4 regions of the Pectobacterium odoriferum genome follow, and region 1 is predicted to be linked to each of the others. Evidence: predicted binding sites of a transcription regulator. Region 1 holds the regulator's gene; each other region holds the start of a gene.
What was found. Region 1 encodes CRP, which controls carbon source genes, mostly activating them, when cyclic AMP is high. Its sites were predicted from a motif close to ATGTGANNNNNNTCACAT; they were not measured.

Region 1 (4,725 bases):
TACCACCACGTTGCAGTGGCAGACGTGAGTTAACATCGCTGTAAATATTGTGGTGGTAAGTCAGGTCGCGACCCGTATCCGTATTGCTTGAACCGCTCAATCCCACTTTTTTCACGCCATGGATATAGTTGTAGGATACCGTGACGTTGGTGGCGCCTTTTTTAATATCGACAGCCGATTCAAAAGTGGTGTCGTTGTCTGGTGTACCAGCACATTCGAAGTTCTTGGCGAAGATCTCGTTGTGATCGATCCAGACGTTTGGCGAGTTATCAATACGGATGGCATCGCCATCTTTTGCGCCGCCCGGCATATAGCCGAAGCGCATGTTACGCACGACAACGTTGGAAGAGTTAACCATCCAGATGCCGAAGTTAGCGGAAGAACCGTTGGTTCCGAGGATGGTGATCCCTTTGGTGAACTCTTTGATTTCCACACCGCGCGGATCTTTGCTCCACTGGCCGCAGATGTTAGCTTCGGCGGCTTTGATTAACGCATCTTCATTACCGTTGTAGGTAATAACGAGCGGGTAGGCCCCACCTTTGACCGCTTTACCGCTTGAGTCCTTTTTCGCAGCCTCAATGATATCGACGATCTCTTGCAGAGAACGCGCCGTTTTTTTCACAGCACCAGAAACGTCGCCGCCGTCAGTGGTGGCATAACCCCCCGTATTTGCCGCCATTGTCGGTTGGGCCGCGAGCAGCAACAGCCCAGCGGCTGCAGAAGGCAGTAGGTATTTCATTATGTACTCTCCTTGACATAGAATTTTTTGGGTATTGATCACTACACACCCTGTGTAATTTAAAAAGGCTGTTTCAACAAAAATGAAATTAAGGTTTGTCTATAAAGCCGTTCTAAGTGTTAACAGAAAAAATAAACAATACAAGATGGGGCGTTAAATATATTAATTAAATAACAGAGGACAGTTGAGAGGATTTGTGTTCATTACTTTTAAATAGAAACCAATTTCCATTTAAATCATTTAAATTCATTGTGTTATGTTTTTTAATCTTTGTCGTTTCAATCTGGATTCTTTATTTTTTATCCATTTTATATGCGTGGTTTATTCGCTTTCTGAGCGATTGTGATCGCTATCAAAAAATATCACTTTAGAGATAACCTCCTTAGTTTTTCTTCCTTTTAAAAAAACTGAATTAATTCATAGGAGGTTTTTGTTTATTATTTTTTTTGTTAAAAATAATTTCAATGTAATCGTTTACTCTGAATTGTGATAATAAATAAGGCCTATTAATAAAGATGTTTCCTGATGAAATAAATGATTTGTGATCGATAAAATTATTATCATGCTAATTTCTTAAACGAAGAGAGCGACCCCTTTGTCTTTGATGGTGACGAGGGCGGGTACCTGACGCGGATTTCATGTATGTTAGTACGGCTTTTCCGACTAACAGTGCAATGACTATGCTGCTAATTATCGATAACTACGACTCCTTTACCTACAACCTTTACCAATACTTTTGTGAGCTTGGCGCACAGGTCGTGGTGAAGCGTAATGATGAACTGACGCTACGAGAGATTGAGCAACTTGCGCCTGAGCGATTGGTCATTTCACCTGGCCCTTGTACGCCGGATGAGGCGGGCATTTCGCTAGCTGCTATCCGTCACTTTGCCGATAAACTGCCTATTCTGGGCGTGTGTCTTGGCCATCAGGCGATGGGGCAGGCGTTCGGCGCGCGTGTGGTGCGAGCACGGCAGGTCATGCACGGGAAAACCTCAACGATTGCGCATAGCGATACGGGGGTTTTCGCGGGGCTGGCTCACCCTTTGACGGTCACCCGCTATCATTCACTCATTATTGATGCCGCATCACTGCCTGATTGCTTTGAGATCACGGCTTGGAGCGAACATGAAGGCAAGCGTGATGAGATTATGGGGATTCGCCATCGCGCATTGCCGTTGGAAGGGGTGCAATTTCACCCAGAGAGCATTCTTAGCCAGCAAGGGCATCAGCTTTTGGATAATTTCCTTAAAATTTAGCCATATAGAAAGTTATTCTCTTCAGTAGCTGATTTAATATTGCCTGGAATTGATTTTTTATGCATATTTATTGACTATATTTTCATTTCGACATGATGGACAGCAGAGTGAGGCAGCAAATGGTAGCAGAGCAGAAAGCAGTGACACGGGATACTCACGATAAAGTGATTTTGCCGGTTTATGCACCCGCGAAGTTTGTACCTGTGAAAGGTAAAGGGAGCCGCGTCTGGGATCAGGAAGGCCGCGAGTATATCGATTTCTCCGGCGGTATTGCGGTCACGGCGTTGGGCCACTGCCATCCTGCATTGGTGAACGCGTTGCAGCAGCAGGGTGAAAAGCTGTGGCACACCAGCAATATTTTCACTAATGAGCCTGCGCTACGCCTCGCCAGCAAATTGATTGATGCCACTTTTGCCGACCGCGTGTTCTTTGTTAACTCCGGCGCTGAGGCTAACGAAGCCGCCTTTAAGCTGGCGCGTCACTATGCGGTTAAACGCCATAGTCCGTATAAAACCAAGATCATCGCCTTCTACAATGCGTTCCATGGCCGGACGCTGTTCACCGTCTCGGTTGGCGGACAGCCTAAATATGCTGATGGTTTCGGGCCTAAACCTGCGGACATTGTCCATGTTCCCTTCAACGATCTGGCTGCGGTGAAAGCAGTGATGGACGATCACACCTGTGCGGTCGTGCTGGAGCCGATTCAGGGCGAGGGTGGAATTACGCCTGCGACGCCTGAGTTTTTACAAGGCGTGCGCGATCTGTGCGATCAGCACAAGGCGCTGCTGGTATTTGATGAAGTGCAGAGCGGGATGGGGCGTACCGGTAAATTATTCAGCTACATGCATTACGGTATTACGCCGGATATTCTCACAACGGCTAAAGCATTGGGCGGCGGGTTCCCGATTAGTGCGATGCTGACGACGGAAGAGATCGCATCGGCCATGACGGTTGGGGTACACGGCACCACCTATGGCGGCAACCCGTTGGCCTGTGCGGTGGCGGAAGCCGCGCTGGATATCATTAACACGCCGGACGTGTTGTCAGGCGTGGCGGATCGTCACGATCGCTTTGTCAGTGAGCTTGAGAAAATCAATCAGCAGTACGGTGTATTCGAACAGGTTCGCGGTATGGGGCTGCTGCTGGGTGCAGAACTGAAACCGCAATGGCACGGTCGCGCGGGCGAGTTCCTGGCTGCCGCAACGGCCCAGGGGCTTATGGTACTGATGGCTGGGCCTAACGTGATCCGCTTTGTACCGTCTTTGATCATTGATGAAGACGATATTGCGCAGGGGATGGCGAAGTTCGCCAAAGCCGTCGCGCAGGTCGTTAACACAGCAAACTGATTACGCTCCCAAAAGCGCAGTGATAAAAAAACGTAGAGAACGTTTTTCAACGTCGCTTGCGACGGCCCGTAAGGGTGGCGGCAGGGATGGCACGGCATAAAAAAAGCGTGAGGCCGAGGCTTCACGCTTTTTTATTGGTAGGGTACCGCGACAGGGGTTTAGCGAGTGCCGTAAACGACAATCGTTTTACCGTGTGCAGAGATCAGGTTCTGGTCTTCTAACATTTTCAGAATGCGGCCCACGGTTTCACGCGAGCAGCCAACGATTTGCCCAATTTCCTGACGGGTAATTTTAATTTGCATGCCATCTGGATGCGTCATGGCATCAGGTTGTTTGGCCAGGTTGAGTAGGGTTTGGGCAATACGGCCGGTTACATCAAGGAAGGCGAGGTTGCCGACTTTCTCAGAGGTAACCTGAAGTCTGCTTGCCATTTGCGCAGACAGACGCATGAGAATATCTGGGTTAACCTGGATGAGCTGGCGGAATTTTTTATAGGAAATTTCAGCCACTTCACAGGCGGTTTTTGCCCGAACCCAGGCACTGCGTTCCTGACCTTCTTCAAACAGGCCGAGCTCGCCGATAAAATCGCCCTGATTGAGGTAGGAGAGGATCATTTCCTTGCCTTCTTCATCTTTGATTAGCACTGCGACAGAGCCTTTCACGATGTAGTAAAGTGTTTCTGCTTTTTCACCTTGGTGAATCAGTGTGCTCTTCGATGGATACTTGTGAATATGACAATGGGAAAGGAACCATTCGAGAGTTGGGTCTGTTTGCGGTTTGCCGAGAACCATTCGCTATCATCCTCTGTTGTAATTCACTGCGCAAATTACAGGGGTCAGAGTTCCCTGTACGGCGTGTTTAACTGCTAAAAAATAAAATTCAGTCTAGGCAGAATGACGTCAGGGAATATACTGGAACCACTGTACCCTTGATTTTCCGGTTGCTGCCTTGCCGCATCGTAAACGTGGCTGGGTATATCTGGCCACGTAATCATCTTCTTCGTTTCTGGGTTTGTCCAGAAAAGGTCTATTCTATTTTCGTTTTAACACAGCTTTAAGGATGTGTCTTGTGTTGTCTCGCTTCAGCATGACAAAGCTCTGATTAACGCTGATTTTTGTACAGTAACGATATAAATTTTCAAAAAAATTTTAGTGGAGAGGCATCATGCAGGCTCGGGTAAAATGGGTTGAAGGCTTAACGTTTTTGGGCGAATCCGCATCAGGGCATCAGATATTGATGGACGGCAATTCTGGCGATAAAGCGCCCAGTCCGATGGAAATGGTATTGATGTCCGTAGGAGGATGCAGCGCGATTGACGTGGTGTCGATTCTGCAAAAAGGTCGCAACGATGTGGCGGATTGTGAGGTGAAATTAACGTCAGAGC
Region 2 (4,725 bases), 1.2 Mb from region 1:
TCAGGCGCAGGCAGGTGGAATCGTCACAGGTCAGCCCGGCCTGATGCCACTGGCTGAGTAACGGCTGAAGTTCACGGGCATGTCGAGTCAGTTGAGGCAGCTTGATACGACCAACCTCAATACCCGCCTGAAGCTGGTGCTGCCACGGCCCGGTAGGACTGGCTGGCGTCATCATCATGATCGGTTTTTTCCCCTGATCGATCTGCTGGTAGTAGCGCTCCAGGCTGCGTTCCATCATGTAGGCTTGCCCGTTTATATTGCCGCCCGCACCGCTTCCCATTGCCAGACAGTCCGCGCCCTGTTTAATCAGCAGGTTGTACAAGTTGCGTTCACGCGTGGTGCGTGCCCAGTGACTGTTGCTAAGCTGGTGCCAGCCAGCATCGGCCAGAAATGCCGCGCCAGTCCGGTAAAAATCACGACGGGCCACCACATCAGGCAACGCGACGCGCTGGTTTTCGGCTGCTTTCGCCAGCGGCGTGGTCGGTAACAGATTAAGCGCATACAGATCGACGCCGTCTAACGGTAAATCACTGACGATCGCCAGATCTTCGCGCCAGATTTCCGGCGTTTGTTCCGGCAGGCCGAACATCAGATCGCACACTACGGCAGCTCTGTCTCGCTCGCACAGGCGCTCAAGGAAGCGAATTGACTGCTGCTTATCTGACGTACGCGCCATACGCTGACGAATGCGAGTATCGAACGTCTGAATCCCAATGGAGAAGCGGTTCGCTCCCGCATCCAGACAGGCATCGATTCGCTCATCGTCAAAATCCATCGCCCGCCCTTCCACCGTGATTTCACAGTCCGGTGCCAGCGGCAGAGAGGTACGAATCGCGCGGATGATCTGTGACAGTTCATCGGCCGCCAGCGCCGTTGGCGTCCCCCCGCCAAAATACACCGCATGAATCGGCGCAGACTGATGCAGCGGGCTGTCCGCTTCCATCGCCAATTCCTGCAACAGATAGCGGGTATAGGTCGCCGTGCTGTCATCACGCAGCTTGTTTTGATAAAAACCGCAGAACGTGCAGTGCGTAGCGCAGAAAGGAATGTGCAAGTAGAGCAGACGCTTACGCGCAGGCACAGTCTGCTGCTTCAGCGTCTGCCAACCGGCCGGAATCTGTTCTGGTGAAAGCGGCACATGGTTGCGCCAAGGCATTGCCATACGTCGGGCGCCAAAAGGCTGCTCACCGGGCTCGGCATAATACGGCGTCAAATCGATGTTCATTAACGGCCCCCAAATAATCAATAAAATAAATTAAATGATAATTATTTTTATTTGGCAACGAGGAGAAAACGTAAATGAATGGGCTGAATTTGAATACAGAAAAATAACGACAGGGATTAACAAATTGTTTTCTTTTGTGCAAACTGAAAATTATGCCCAAAAACCATACTGCTGTTTTATTTCAGAGGGTTACGGTGTATCTCTCTTTGTTTTTTTAACAAGTACGAAAAAAAAACAGCGTTTATTAAAGTTCGTTAATTTGGGTAATAAATACAGGCAGGATCGGTGAATGTTTCCGTCCGATGGCATCAGCGAAAAGAAACAAATAGAGCATAAAAAGAACGAAAGAAAGGAAAAGAGCCGACCTTCAGGCCATGATTTAGGCCTGAAAGTCGGTATGGGGCTTACTGAATACCCTGACTGCGCAGGTAATCTTCATAGTTGCCGGTGAAATCGATCACTTTATTTGGCGTAATCTCCAGAATACGGGTCGCCAACGAGCTGACAAATTCACGGTCATGAGAGACGAACAGCAGCGTCCCTTCGTACATTTCCAGCGCCATATTCAGCGATTCAATGGATTCCATATCAAGGTGGTTGGTCGGTTCATCCATCACCAGAATATTCGGACGCTGCATCATCAGCTTACCGAACAGCATGCGGCCTTTTTCACCACCGGATAACACCTTCACTTTCTTCTTGATATCATCCTGGCTGAACAGCAAACGACCGAGTACACTGCGCACGGCTTGCTCGTCGTCTTTTTCCTGTTTCCACTGGCTCATCCAATCAAAAACGGTCAGCGTCTCATCGAATTCGTATTCGTGATCCTGCGCGTAGTAGCCAATTTTTGAGTTTTCAGACCATTTCACGGTGCCGCTATCCGGTTCGAAATCACCGACCAGCGTTTTCAGCAATGTCGATTTACCGATACCGTTGGCACCCAAAATAGCAACTTTTTCACCCACTTCGACCATCAAACCCAGCTTGCTAAACAGCGGAGCATTATCAAAACCTTTGCTCAACGCTTCAACTTCCAGCGCATTACGGAATAGTTTCTTATCCTGATCAAAACGGATAAACGGGTTTTGACGGCTGGACGCTTTCACTTCATCCAGCTGGATTTTATCGATCTGGCGCGCACGCGATGTCGCCTGCTTGGATTTAGAGGCGTTGGCGCTAAAGCGGCTGACGAACGATTGCAGTTCGGAAATCTGCGCTTTCTTCTTGGCGTTATCGGACAGTAAACGCTCACGAGCCTGCGTCGCTGCCGTCATGTATTCATCATAGTTGCCGGGATAAATACGCAGCTCGCCGTAGTCCAAATCCGCCATGTGCGTACAGACCATGTTCAGGAAGTGACGGTCATGCGAGATGATGATCATGGTGCTGTTACGCTCGTTCAGCACCTGCTCCAGCCAACGGATCGTATCGATATCCAGGTTGTTGGTGGGTTCGTCGAGCAGCAGGATATCGGGATCGGCAAACAGCGCCTGCGCCAACAGGACACGCAGCTTCCAACCGGGAGCAATTTCACTCATCAAGCCATAGTGCTGCTCAACGGGAATCCCCACGCCCAGCAACAATTCGCCCGCGCGTGATTCTGCGCTGTAGCCATCCATCTCACCGTATTGCACTTCCAGATCGGCAACTTTATAGCCGTCGGCTTCGCTCATTTCAGCCAATGAATAGATACGATCGCGCTCTTCTTTTACCGCCCACAGCTCACCGTGGCCCATGATCACGGTATCCAGCACGCTGTATTTTTCAAAAGCGAACTGATCCTGACGCAGTTTACCCAGACGTTCATTAGGATCGAGGAAGACGTTACCGCCGCTCGGCACCAGATCGCCGCCGAGAATCTTCATGAATGTGGATTTTCCGCAACCATTCGCGCCAATCAAACCGTAACGGTTGCCGCCGCCAAATTTAACGGAAATGTTTTCAAACAACGGCTTGCTGCCGAACTGCATGGTGATATTGTTGGTACTTAACACAGCACTTATACTCGAGTCGGAATGTGATTTGGCGCGCATTATGCCACAAGCGCGCGATAGGATCGCGGTTAGTTTTGAGTAATATTTAAGCGATAGCGCATACAGGAGAGAAATGCGATGCCTATACTACGTCGTTTCAAACAGGTCGACGTTTTCACCCAGCAGCCTTTCAAGGGCAATCCGCTTGCCGTCATTATGGAGGCAAAGGGATTAACCGATGCGCAAATGCAGGAGATCGCTCGCTGGACAAACCTGTCAGAAACCACGTTCGTCCTGCCAGCCACCGATCCTTTAGCGGATTACCACGTCCGCATTTTTACGCCAGAATCGGAGCTGTCCTTTGCCGGACACCCTACGCTAGGCACCGCACATGCCCTGCTGGAAGAAGGATTGCGTCCTAAATCTCCGGGCCAGTTGGTGCAACAATGCGGTATTGGCCTCGTGCCGATCAACATCGGTGAGGATAAGAGCCTCGCTTTTCACGCGCCTCAGGCCACCCTCGTTCCCTTTGACGGTGAACACCTGCCACTGCTGGAAAAAACGCTGGGCATTGCTGGTTTTGATCGTGCCGCTATCGATACCCGCTACCCGCCCACCGCGGTACACATGGGCATTCGCTGGCTCGTGATTCGCGTAGACAGCGCCGACACCTGCCTGAACATCACACCGGATGCAGAGGCACTCGCAGTTGTGCAAAACCTCAGCCAGACCAATGGCATCGCCATCTATGGCCCATACGATGGCGCAACGCCAGCCGATTATGAAGTTCGCGCGTTCTACATCGAACGCGGCCATCTCAAGGAAGATCCGGTTACCGGCAGCGCCAATGCCTGTCTGGCTGCGCTGCTTCGCCAGCAGCACTCAACGAATAACGTCACCGCACCACTTAGCTACCTTGCGCGACAGGGCACTATGCTACAGCGCGATGGCCAGATTACCGTCACTTACCTGAACGATGAACCGTGGATCGGCGGGCACAGCGTCACGATCGTTGACGGTACGTTGCAGGGATAAAGGAGGGATTTTATGGCAACGCCATTTGCCGATACGTCATTTACAGATGCATTGTATGCATTGCGTCATCAGCCCCATTTGTGCCTAACGATTCAGGAAGAAAGCGATGCCGATGCGCTCTTTACCCTGATTCAGCAGGAAAAAGCGCGTCTGCGGCGTACGTTACCCTGGCCGGATTCTGTTAAGACCGTCGATGACACACGTGAAACCATTCGCGCCAACAGAGAAGAATTCCTCGCCAAATCAGCCGCCGTGTATCTTATCCGCTGGGACGACTCGCTGGCTGGCATCGTCTCCTTCAACACGATTCAGGATAAAGAGGGCGTCATTGGCTATTGGATCGCCGAAGCCTTTGAAGGCAAAGGCATCGTTTCTCAGGCCGTCAGCACGCTGATAACGGCCTATACCAATGCGAGCCTCGTTGACCGCTGCGTCATCAGAGCCTCAACCGCCAATACGCGTAGCAACGCTGTCGCTCAACGACTCGGC
Region 3 (4,725 bases), 110 kb from region 1:
TAACAATGTTGGTCAGCCCGTAAAGATGGCCCAGGTCAGGAAACAAGGTTTCGGGAGTAAAAAACCAAAATGACAGAAATGATCTCCGCAACAGTGCTGCTGTTGCTCATTATGGATCCACTCGGCAACCTGCCGATTTTCATGTCCGTACTTAAACACCTCGACCCTAAACGCCGACGTGTGGTGCTGATCCGTGAAATGCTGATCGCGCTCGGACTGATGCTGATTTTTCTGTTCGCCGGTGAACACATTCTGGCGTTCCTGAATCTGCGCACCGAAACCGTGTCGATTTCCGGCGGTATCGTACTGTTCCTCATCGCGATTCGTATGATTTTCCCTTCGCAGGAAGGCAATAGCAGCGGTCTGCCAGCCGGAGAAGAGCCGTTTTTGGTGCCAATGGCGATTCCGCTGGTCGCGGGGCCGTCGATTCTCGCGGCGCTAATGCTGCTTTCCCACCAGTATCCCAATCAGTTACCCCACCTGACGCTGGCACTGTTTATCGCCTGGACGATCTCTTTCATCATCCTGTTGATGTCCGATGTGTTCTTGCGTTTGCTGGGTGAGAAAGGCGTGAGTGCGTTGGAGAAATTGATGGGGTTAATTCTGGTGATGCTATCGACGCAGATGTTCCTCGACGGCGTGCGGGCTTATATGAAGTTATAACGTCATCGTGGCCCCTGTATCTTATACATAAATGCGCAAATTATTATGGGGTTGACGTTATCCGGCGTAAAAATTATGCAGCGGTGGGCATGACCACCGAGTGAGCGGCAGGGACGCCGCGAAAGACGGTGCCGCGCTGGGAGCGCGTCACCGTCGGCTCGAAAGGTGGTCATGAACGCCGATGGCACCGCGTAGCGGCATAATTTAGCCAGAAGCCTGGGGTCATGGGGCGAGCGGCGTTTGAGCCGCCCCATGTCGGGCGCGTGCTACGAAGTAGCATGAAAATAACGACATTATCGCGCACGAAACCATCTCTTAGTCGGCATAAAAAATGTGACTAAAAGCCCCCTCCACAAGGAAGGGGGGTTAAAAACATTAGAGGAGAATACTCCCCACCAACGCTATCAGGAACGCGATGGTGCCGAGCAGCGTTTCCATCACCGTCCAGGTTTTCAGGGTCGTTTTCTCATCCATTTCGAGGAAACGACTGACCAACCAGAAACCCGAGTCATTCACATGCGACAGCACGGTTGCACCACCCGCAATCGCCACCACGATAAAGCACAGATCGAACTGGCTGAGGCCAGGCGTCGCCGCCACCATTGGTGCCATCAAGGCAGCCGTGGTTGTCAGCGCTACAGTGGCAGACCCCTGCGCTACGCGAAGTGCCATCGATACCACAAATGCGGCAACAATGACGGGCATTCCCGTATCCGCCAGTGCGCCTGACAGCGCATTACCAATGCCGCTGGAACGCAGAACGCCACCGAACATCCCACCTGCACCCGTTACCAAAATAATGGCACAAATCGGACCTAACGCCCCGTCACAAATTTTTTCAAGATGTGAGCCGCTCTTGCGACCGCTAAAAACCATCAGCGCAAAGAACACCGTAATCAATAGCGCAACCGGCGTTTTCCCCAACATACGCAAGAACTGTACTACGCCATTATCGCCACTCACCATCCCCATGACCGTCAGCGTATTCAGCCCCGTATCAAGGAAGATCAACACCAGTGGCAGCAGCAGAATGCTCAGTACCACGGCAAAACGTGGCGGTTCAACCGTAGAATCGGTTTCAACCGCAGAGAGGAAGCTGGAAGGCAGCTTGATATCGAACTTTTTCCCCGCGTACAGGCCATAGAGATAGCCGCCGAAATACCAGGTTGGTAGGGCAATGATCGTACCGATGATCACCAGTAACCCGATGTTGGCACCTAACAGTTCACTGGCAGCAACCGGACCGGGATGGGGTGGAACCAGCGCATGCATTGCCGCAAATGCACCCGCAGCAGGGAAAGCATATTTTAATGTCGAACCGCCAAAACGCTTCGCCACGCTGAAAATAATCGGCAGCATCACGACCAGACCGGCATCAAAAAAGATCGGGAAGCCGAACAGCAGGGAAGCAACACCCAGCGCAAAAGGCGCACGGTGTTCACCAAATTTATTGATCAGGGTATCTGCTAAGACATTAGCCCCCCCGGTCACCTCCAGCAGTCGGCCAATCATGGCTCCCAACCCCACCAGCAGCGCAACAGATGCCAGCGTGCTACCGAAACCGCTCAGCAGTGTCGGGACTATCTTTTCGTACGGCGTTTTCGTTACCAGCGCGGTGACCAAACTGACCAGCGTCAGCGCGAGGAACGCATGGATTTTAAAGCGCATAATCAGCACCAGTAACAGTGCGACTGCACCAGCGGCAATGGTCAACAACACACTGGCGCTATAGGCGGAGGTGATTTCTGTCATCGTTAATAATCTCTTTAGGGCACTCGGTCTGGGTTGGCTAATTGTTTGTGAGGTGTATCACATCATCATTTGATACCGGTAACATGATACGGGTAACATGTTAAAATCAGGAACTATCAAACACCATTTAATTTACATTTTGAGATAGAGATCAAATTATGTCAGGTCGAAGCATTATTCTGATGGGCGTATCAGGCAGTGGAAAATCCTCAGTTGGCGCTGAACTTGGCCGCGCCATTCAGGCAAAATTTATTGACGGCGACGATCTGCATCCGCGCGCAAATATCCAGAAAATGGCCAGTGGTACACCGTTGAATGACGACGACCGCGCACCGTGGCTGGAGCGACTCAGCGACGTTGCCTACAGCCTGGCGCACAAAAACGAGACGGGCATCATCGTCTGTTCCGCACTGAAAAAGCGTTACCGCGACCGCCTGCGCGAAGGGAACGAAAAGATGGTGTTTATCTATTTGAAAGGCAGCTTTGAGCTGGTTCTGGAGCGTCACAAAGCCAGAGCAGGCCACTTCATGCCGACAGATCTACTGAAAAGCCAGTTCGATGCGCTGGAAGAACCGGGCAGCGATGAGCCGGATGTCCTGAAAGTCGATATTGACGGCACCCGAGAGGACGTCGTACAGCGCTGCGTTGAAGCACTGCGTGCGGCAGGCTAACGCCGCCGCTTAGAGGCTTTCACCGTCCAGCACGGTAAAGCCAACATCGATCCTATCCTGTGCGACTGGCTCGCCCCGCAGACGAGCCAGCAGTTGTTCGGTGCCGACGCGCCCCATGTGTTCACGCGGCGTCAGTACACTAGCCAGCTTCGGCACCATCGCCTGACCAATGTCGTGCCCGTGGAAACCCGCTACGCCAATGTCATCCGGCACGCGCAGCCCCTGCCGCTGGCATTCGAACATCGCACCGACGGCTAAGTCGTCATTGGTGCAAAATACGCTATCGACCTGCGGGTATTCCGCCTGCGTCTGCCGCAGCAGTTCGCCACCAAGCGAATAGGAAGACGCCCGCTCGCTCATCACGCAATAACTCTTGAGCTCACTTTCCCACATCGCTTGCTCATAGCCTCGGCAGCGCATAATCGTACGCTCATCCTGCCGCGCGCCGAGATAGACGATATGACGATGCCCCAACGCGACCATACGTAGCGTCATCTGCCGCGCGGCTTCTACGTTATCAAACCCGACAGCCATATCCAGACAGGGGGAGACAGAATCCATCAACTCGACTACCGGGATGCCGGCAACGTCCAGCATCTGGCGCGTGCGCGGCGTGTGGGTACGTTCGGCGAGAATAAGCCCATCGATGTGATACGACAGCAGTGAAGTCAGACGCTGTTCTTCTCTGTCAGGATGATAGCCATAGTGCGCCAGCATGGTCTGGTAGCCGTGCGCTTCCGCCGTGCGTTCAATCCCGCGCAATACTTCGGCGAAAACCTGATTGGTTAATGACGGCAGCAGCACACCAATCGCCCGGCTGGTGGAGCTGGCGAGCATATTCGGCGCGAGATTGGGGATATAGCCCAGCTCATCCAATGCAATAGCGATCTTTTCCTGCAACGCGGCGGACACCTGAGCGGGATTACGCAAATAACGGCTTACCGTCATTTTGGTAATCCCAACGCGGTCAGCAACGTCCTGGAGAACGGGTCTTTTTTTCTTCATCGTCGACTAAAATGCCTGAAAAACAGTAAGCTAAGTCTAACAAAAAAAGCATAAAGAAAGTAAAGGCAAAGAGGCAGAATCTGAATGGTGACGTCAGGCAGTGACAAATAAAAAGCCCGCGTCTTTTCCTACGCGAGCTTCTTCACTTTTCTCACTCGTCATTATACTGGCGGCAGATCAAACAGCAGAATTTCGCTGTCCTCGCTGGCGTGTACGGAGATCGCCGTTTCATCCCACACGGCAAACGCATCGCTGGTTTCCGCTTTCTGGCCGTTAATCTCTACCGTACCGCGCACCACCTGAACCCAGACGCGACGGTCAGCCTGAATCTGATACACCGATTGCTCCTGCGCTTTCAGCGCCCAGCGCCACAGCGTCATGTCCTGAAAGACCTTCAGCGAGCCTTCACGCGCATCCGGAGACAGCACCAGTTGACGCCCTTGCAGCACATCAAAGCGCTTCTGCTCGTAGCGCGGCGTCAGGCCGGTTTTTTCTGGGATAATCCAGATTTGATACAGGTGCAGTTGCTCGTCCTTGCTGGCGTTGTATTCAGAATGACGAATACCCGTTCCCGCGCTCATAATCTGGAATTCGCCCGCTGGCACCTGCTCTTTATTTCCCATGCTGTCCTGAT
Region 4 (4,725 bases), 1.8 Mb from region 1:
CAACGCGTTACCGAAAATACCGGCTGTTCCGCCCGCAAAGAAGTTGGTCAATAAACCCGGCAAAATCATTGCCAGCCCAAACATCGGGAAGATCAGCATCCCCAGAATGGAACCGACGGTGGTCGCGAGGAACCCGACAATCACGGCGTTCGGCGCATAAGGGAAGAGCACCGGGCAATCCAACGCGGGTTTGGCGTTAGGTACCAGACGCATGGCGATACCTCGAAAGGCGGGAACCAGCTCATTAAGCAGCAGACGTACACCGCTGTAGAGAACGAAAACGCCTGCGACAAACTGCATGGATTGCATGAAGGAATACATCAGATAGTTCACGCCGTTGGCGTACTGGGCGATGTAGGCCGGTCCTGCCGCCACGGCGGGGATGAGATACATCGGCACCATGACGACGGCCATCGACAGATAGGTATCCTGCAAGAATTTGAAGTTATCAGGCAGCGTTAAGTCTTCCGTAGATTTGGAGTTTTTACCGACGACCCGAGCGACGGCAGCCTGCACCAAATACCCGATGGTACAAAAATGTCCCAGCGCAACATCATCGGAATTCGTGATTTTACGGACAATCGGCTGTGCCAGCGCTGGCATCAGGACCGCCATAATGCCGCCAAATATGCCTCCAGTTAAGATCAGCGTCGCGCCGGTCAAGCCCGATTTATAGCCGATCACGGTACCGATTGTTGCCATCCACAGCAGAGCTTGCCCCGTCAGGAAGATATATTTAAAGGGGGTGATTCGCGCGATAAGGATGTTAACGGCAAAGATCACCATGAGCGTCAACGCGACTTCTGATCCGAGCTCGCGGTTTGCCAACCCAGCGATGGCGGCAACATCGGTGATGTAGCCTTTCATGCCAAAGCCTTGGGTAAAGATGCTGTTCAAATACGTCAGGGTATCAACGATGATGTTAATCCCTGCCATCATGATGAGGAAACCCAGCAGTGTCTTGAACGTCCCCTCGGCAGTTTTTCCTACCGATTTCTTCTGCAAAATCAACCCGATCATGGCGATCAGCGCGATTAATATGGATGCCTGGCCTAATAAGTCTTTCACAATGAAATTGATAACGGTGTTCATTTTTCACCTCATGCTATTGATGAGCCTGGATATACGCTAAAATTTTTTCTTCTATTTCATCTTTGTCGGTCAATTTATTAAGAATGATGATTCTTTTTTTCTCATCTTCACTGGCATCGCTATTCAGGATGTCAGCAAATATTTTCTGGGTTAAAATAACGTCATAATTGAAAGCAGAAGCTTCTGAAATCGTGGTGTGATTTATTTCTGCATCAATTCCTAGTTTTTTTAGTACGGATTTCGCACTCATTTCGATAGCGAAACTGGAACCTAATCCACAGCCGCAAACGCAAAGTACTTTCAACATAATCATGGCCTCATATCAGGTGATGAGCTTTCGCGAGCTTATAATAGTGACTGTCGACATCAATCAAACGTCGTTCGGAATCCTCCAGATCGATAGGAATGGCTTTGTTGTTATTATTGATAATGATGATTTTATTGGTTAGTCCGGTATTAATACACCGAACTACTTCTTCTGCTAACAGGATGCCCTGAATAATTTCTTCCCCAGTGGGCGCGCCATTTCGTAAACCATATCCCAAAATGGTTTTTCGGATACGGATGCCAATCTTATGCTCTAGTTTCTTGATAATGGTGTCGATAGCGCCCTGAAAGCCAGGAGTATATTCATGGGTATAACCTTCAGAGCATAAAATGATTACGCTGTTTTGTTCCGCGATTTTATCCCGAATACATTGTGATAATTGTTCAATATCCCACGGTGATTCTGGAATGAGTGCGATATCTGCGTTGCTCTTTAATGCCGCCTGCAATGTCAATTCGCCACAATAACCGCCGAGTAATTCAATCATGAATACCCGCCCTTGTAGTCCACGGCCTGTATTTCGCAATTTCTCTACTTCACTCATTACCTGCTCGCAGGCGGTAGAAAAACCGATCGTATAGCGGTTCCCTGAAATATCATTATCAATTGTCATTCCTACGCCATAGCAATGAATACCATAGTGACTGAGTTTTTTTAGAAATTGGAATGAGCCATCTCCTCCCGCCATAATGAGCGCATCGAGTTTTTGTTTTTGAATGTTTTTGACGATGTGCTCATAGTCTGTTTTTCTACATTTTCCGGTTTTTCTCCCTGAAGTAATCAGGGGCATTGCTGAGAGGGAATAATCCACCAAATCACGGCGAGTGAGCACTTTACAGCAGTTATCGATAAGGCCATTAATTCCACCATCGAAAATGACGATGTCGGAGGCAGTCATTCTATTCACCTGAAAGATGAAGTTATTTATTCCGCTAACGTCGCCGCCGCTAATGACTAATCCAATTTTCATCGTCGCCCTCTGGAAATATGAATAACCACCGTGTGAACACAATGTTATTAAACTGATAAGGCGTTTTTTTGATGAATGTCGCAAATTTGTATTTAATTACGGGGCTGAATGTCTTGACAGTGATGTCGTTAATTCAATTATTGTGATGATTGTCACGATTTTAAAATAAGCAAATTAACTAACTTGTTAATTCATTAGGCATTTAACATTTTCATCTTTTTTATTCTTCTTTATCTTTTCAGCTAAAGAGTGAATACGCATTTTGTGAATGATTTCACAGTTATTTCGTTACGATCATCAGTGATGAATAGATAAGAGAACAATATACCCTAAATAATTCGAGTTTCAGGAAGGCGGCAAGAGAAGGAATCCCGATGAACTTACTTGAGTAAGTGATTCGGGTGAGTGAACGCAGCCAACGCACATGCAACTTGAAGTATGACGGGGATAGATAAATGTTATCGTCGAGGCGGGTGACAATTCCTTCCCAAATGCTAGAGTAGTCTTCAGTTTTATCTTTTAACTAGTGTTTTATTCCATTAAATAAGCATTTTTCCAGTAGATTAGACGGTTTTTAACGGAGAGAAAGGGAGAGCGGTAGCATGCGGGTTGTGATTCTGGGAAGTGGCGTCGTTGGCGTAAGTACTGCTTGGTATCTTGCGCAGGCAGGGCATGATGTTACCGTTATCGATAGGCAACCGGAGCCCGCGTTGGAAACCAGCGCCGGGAATGCCGGACAAATTTCCCCTGGCTATGCCGCGCCTTGGGCTGCGCCGGGCATACCGCTGAAAGCGATAAAGTGGATGTTTCAGCGCCATGCACCGCTGGCCATCCGGCCAGACTTTACGGCCGCGCAGCTTTGCTGGATGTGGCAAATGTTGATCAACTGCGATGCGCGCCACTATAAAACCAATAAAGCGCGGATGGTGCGTCTGGCGGAATACAGCCGCGACTGTTTGCAAGCGCTGCGGCAGGATATCGGTATCCAGTACGAGGGGCGGCAAGGTGGAACGCTGCAACTGTTTCGCACTGAACAGCAATATGACAATGCGACACGGGATATCGCCGTGCTGGAAGAGGCTGGCGTACCGTATCAACTGTTGACTCGCCATGAGCTTGCCTCGGTTGAACCCGCGCTGGCGAACGTGGCGGGAAAACTGACTGGTGGGCTGCGTTTACCGCATGATGAGACGGGCGATTGCCAGCTGTTCACTCGCCAACTGGCGGCGATGTCCGCCGAGGCTGGCGTCACCTTTAAACTGGGGCGTAACGCTCGTCAGTTGCGGGTTGAAGGGCAGAGCGTCACGGGCGTGCAGTGCGACGACGAAATCATCGTGGCAGATGCCTATGTGATGGCCTGCGGCTCCTATTCCACTGGATTACTGCGTCAGTGGTTTGATATTCCGGTTTATCCGCTGAAAGGCTATTCGCTGACGATCCCGCTAGCAGATGACGCCTCGGCACCGGTTTCTACCGTACTGGATGAAACCTATAAAATAGCGATTACCCGCTTTGATCGTCGCATCCGCGTTGGTGGAATGGCAGAAGTCGTGGGCTTCAACACTGAGCTGAATCCCAAGCGCCGTGAAACGCTGGAAATGGTGGTGCGCGATCTCTATCCTTATTGCGGCCCGATTGAGCAAGCAACATTCTGGACGGGGCTGCGCCCGATGACGCCGGACGGCACGCCGCTGGTAGGGCGCTCACCGCTGAAAAATCTGTACCTGAATACGGGTCATGGCACGTTAGGCTGGACGATGGCCTGTGGATCGGGGAAATTGCTAGCGGATATTCTGTCGGACAAATCACCGGAGATTGAGTCCGATGATTTGTCCGTGGGAAGGTATGTTCGTTAGTTTTAAACTACGTGCGGGGCAGTGGCGTAATGCTGCCCTTGTGGTGCCGCGTGAGCAGACGGGCGCGTATCGCCAGCAAGGCGGCACAGAGCATCACCAGCGCCAGGGATATTTTTGACGGCAGCGGGAGCGCCATAGCAATCAGTCCCAGCGCTGCACCGCCCGCCATCTGCACAAATCCTACCATCGCTGATGCAATTCCCGCCTCATTGGAATAAGGCTCCAGCGCATAGCTGGTGGACGGCCCGATCAAAAATGCCAGACCTGCACAGGCCAGCGCGACGGGCAGCATGTAGGTTGGCCAGGTGTTTTGCATCGCTTCGGGTAAGAGAACGACGCCGCTAAGCAGCGAAAGAAAACCCGTACCCATCAGCAGGCTACCAATAGCCAGACAGCGCGGTCGGCCGACTTTGCGGATAATGCGATTCGCAAAGAAGCTGACCAGCATGATCCAAAAACCGTTTACGCCAAAGGCAATC

Region 2: EO763_RS14565 (ABC-F family ATPase) is a predicted target of CRP. The motif match lies at 3,244-3,261, and genes of this name have one in related genera.
Region 3: EO763_RS20460 (GntP family permease) is a predicted target of CRP. The motif match lies at 2,461-2,478, and genes of this name have one in related genera.
Region 4: EO763_RS11455 (6-phosphofructokinase) is a predicted target of CRP. The motif match lies at 2,457-2,474, and genes of this name have one in related genera.

What each region holds. Positions count from the first base shown of each region.
Region 1 is NZ_CP034938.1:4,425,396-4,430,120, reverse strand. It holds gene pelA (pectate lyase PelA) at 1-739, opposite strand, end outside; gene EO763_RS20030 (aminodeoxychorismate synthase component II) at 1,420-1,995, shown strand; gene argD (bifunctional acetylornithine/succinyldiaminopimelate transaminase) at 2,115-3,341, shown strand; gene crp (cAMP-activated global transcriptional regulator CRP) at 3,500-4,132, opposite strand; gene EO763_RS20015 (OsmC family protein) at 4,506-4,725, shown strand, end outside.
Region 2 is NZ_CP034938.1:3,241,824-3,246,548, forward strand. It holds gene hutW (heme anaerobic degradation radical SAM methyltransferase ChuW/HutW) at 1-1,225, opposite strand, end outside; gene EO763_RS14565 (ABC-F family ATPase) at 1,630-3,222, opposite strand; gene EO763_RS14570 (PhzF family phenazine biosynthesis protein) at 3,340-4,236, shown strand; gene EO763_RS14575 (GNAT family N-acetyltransferase) at 4,249-4,725, shown strand, end outside.
Region 3 is NZ_CP034938.1:4,535,774-4,540,498, forward strand. It holds gene EO763_RS20455 (YhgN family NAAT transporter) at 70-663, shown strand; gene EO763_RS20460 (GntP family permease) at 1,039-2,415, opposite strand; gene EO763_RS20465 (gluconokinase) at 2,574-3,086, shown strand; gene gntR (gluconate operon transcriptional repressor GntR) at 3,096-4,091, opposite strand; gene EO763_RS20475 (pirin family protein) at 4,253-4,725, opposite strand, start outside.
Region 4 is NZ_CP034938.1:2,584,755-2,589,479, reverse strand. It holds gene EO763_RS11465 (PTS sugar transporter subunit IIC) at 1-1,092, opposite strand, end outside; gene EO763_RS11460 (PTS sugar transporter subunit IIB) at 1,106-1,399, opposite strand; gene EO763_RS11455 (6-phosphofructokinase) at 1,410-2,390, opposite strand; gene EO763_RS11450 (D-amino acid dehydrogenase) at 2,993-4,246, shown strand; gene EO763_RS11445 (multidrug effflux MFS transporter) at 4,254-4,725, opposite strand, start outside.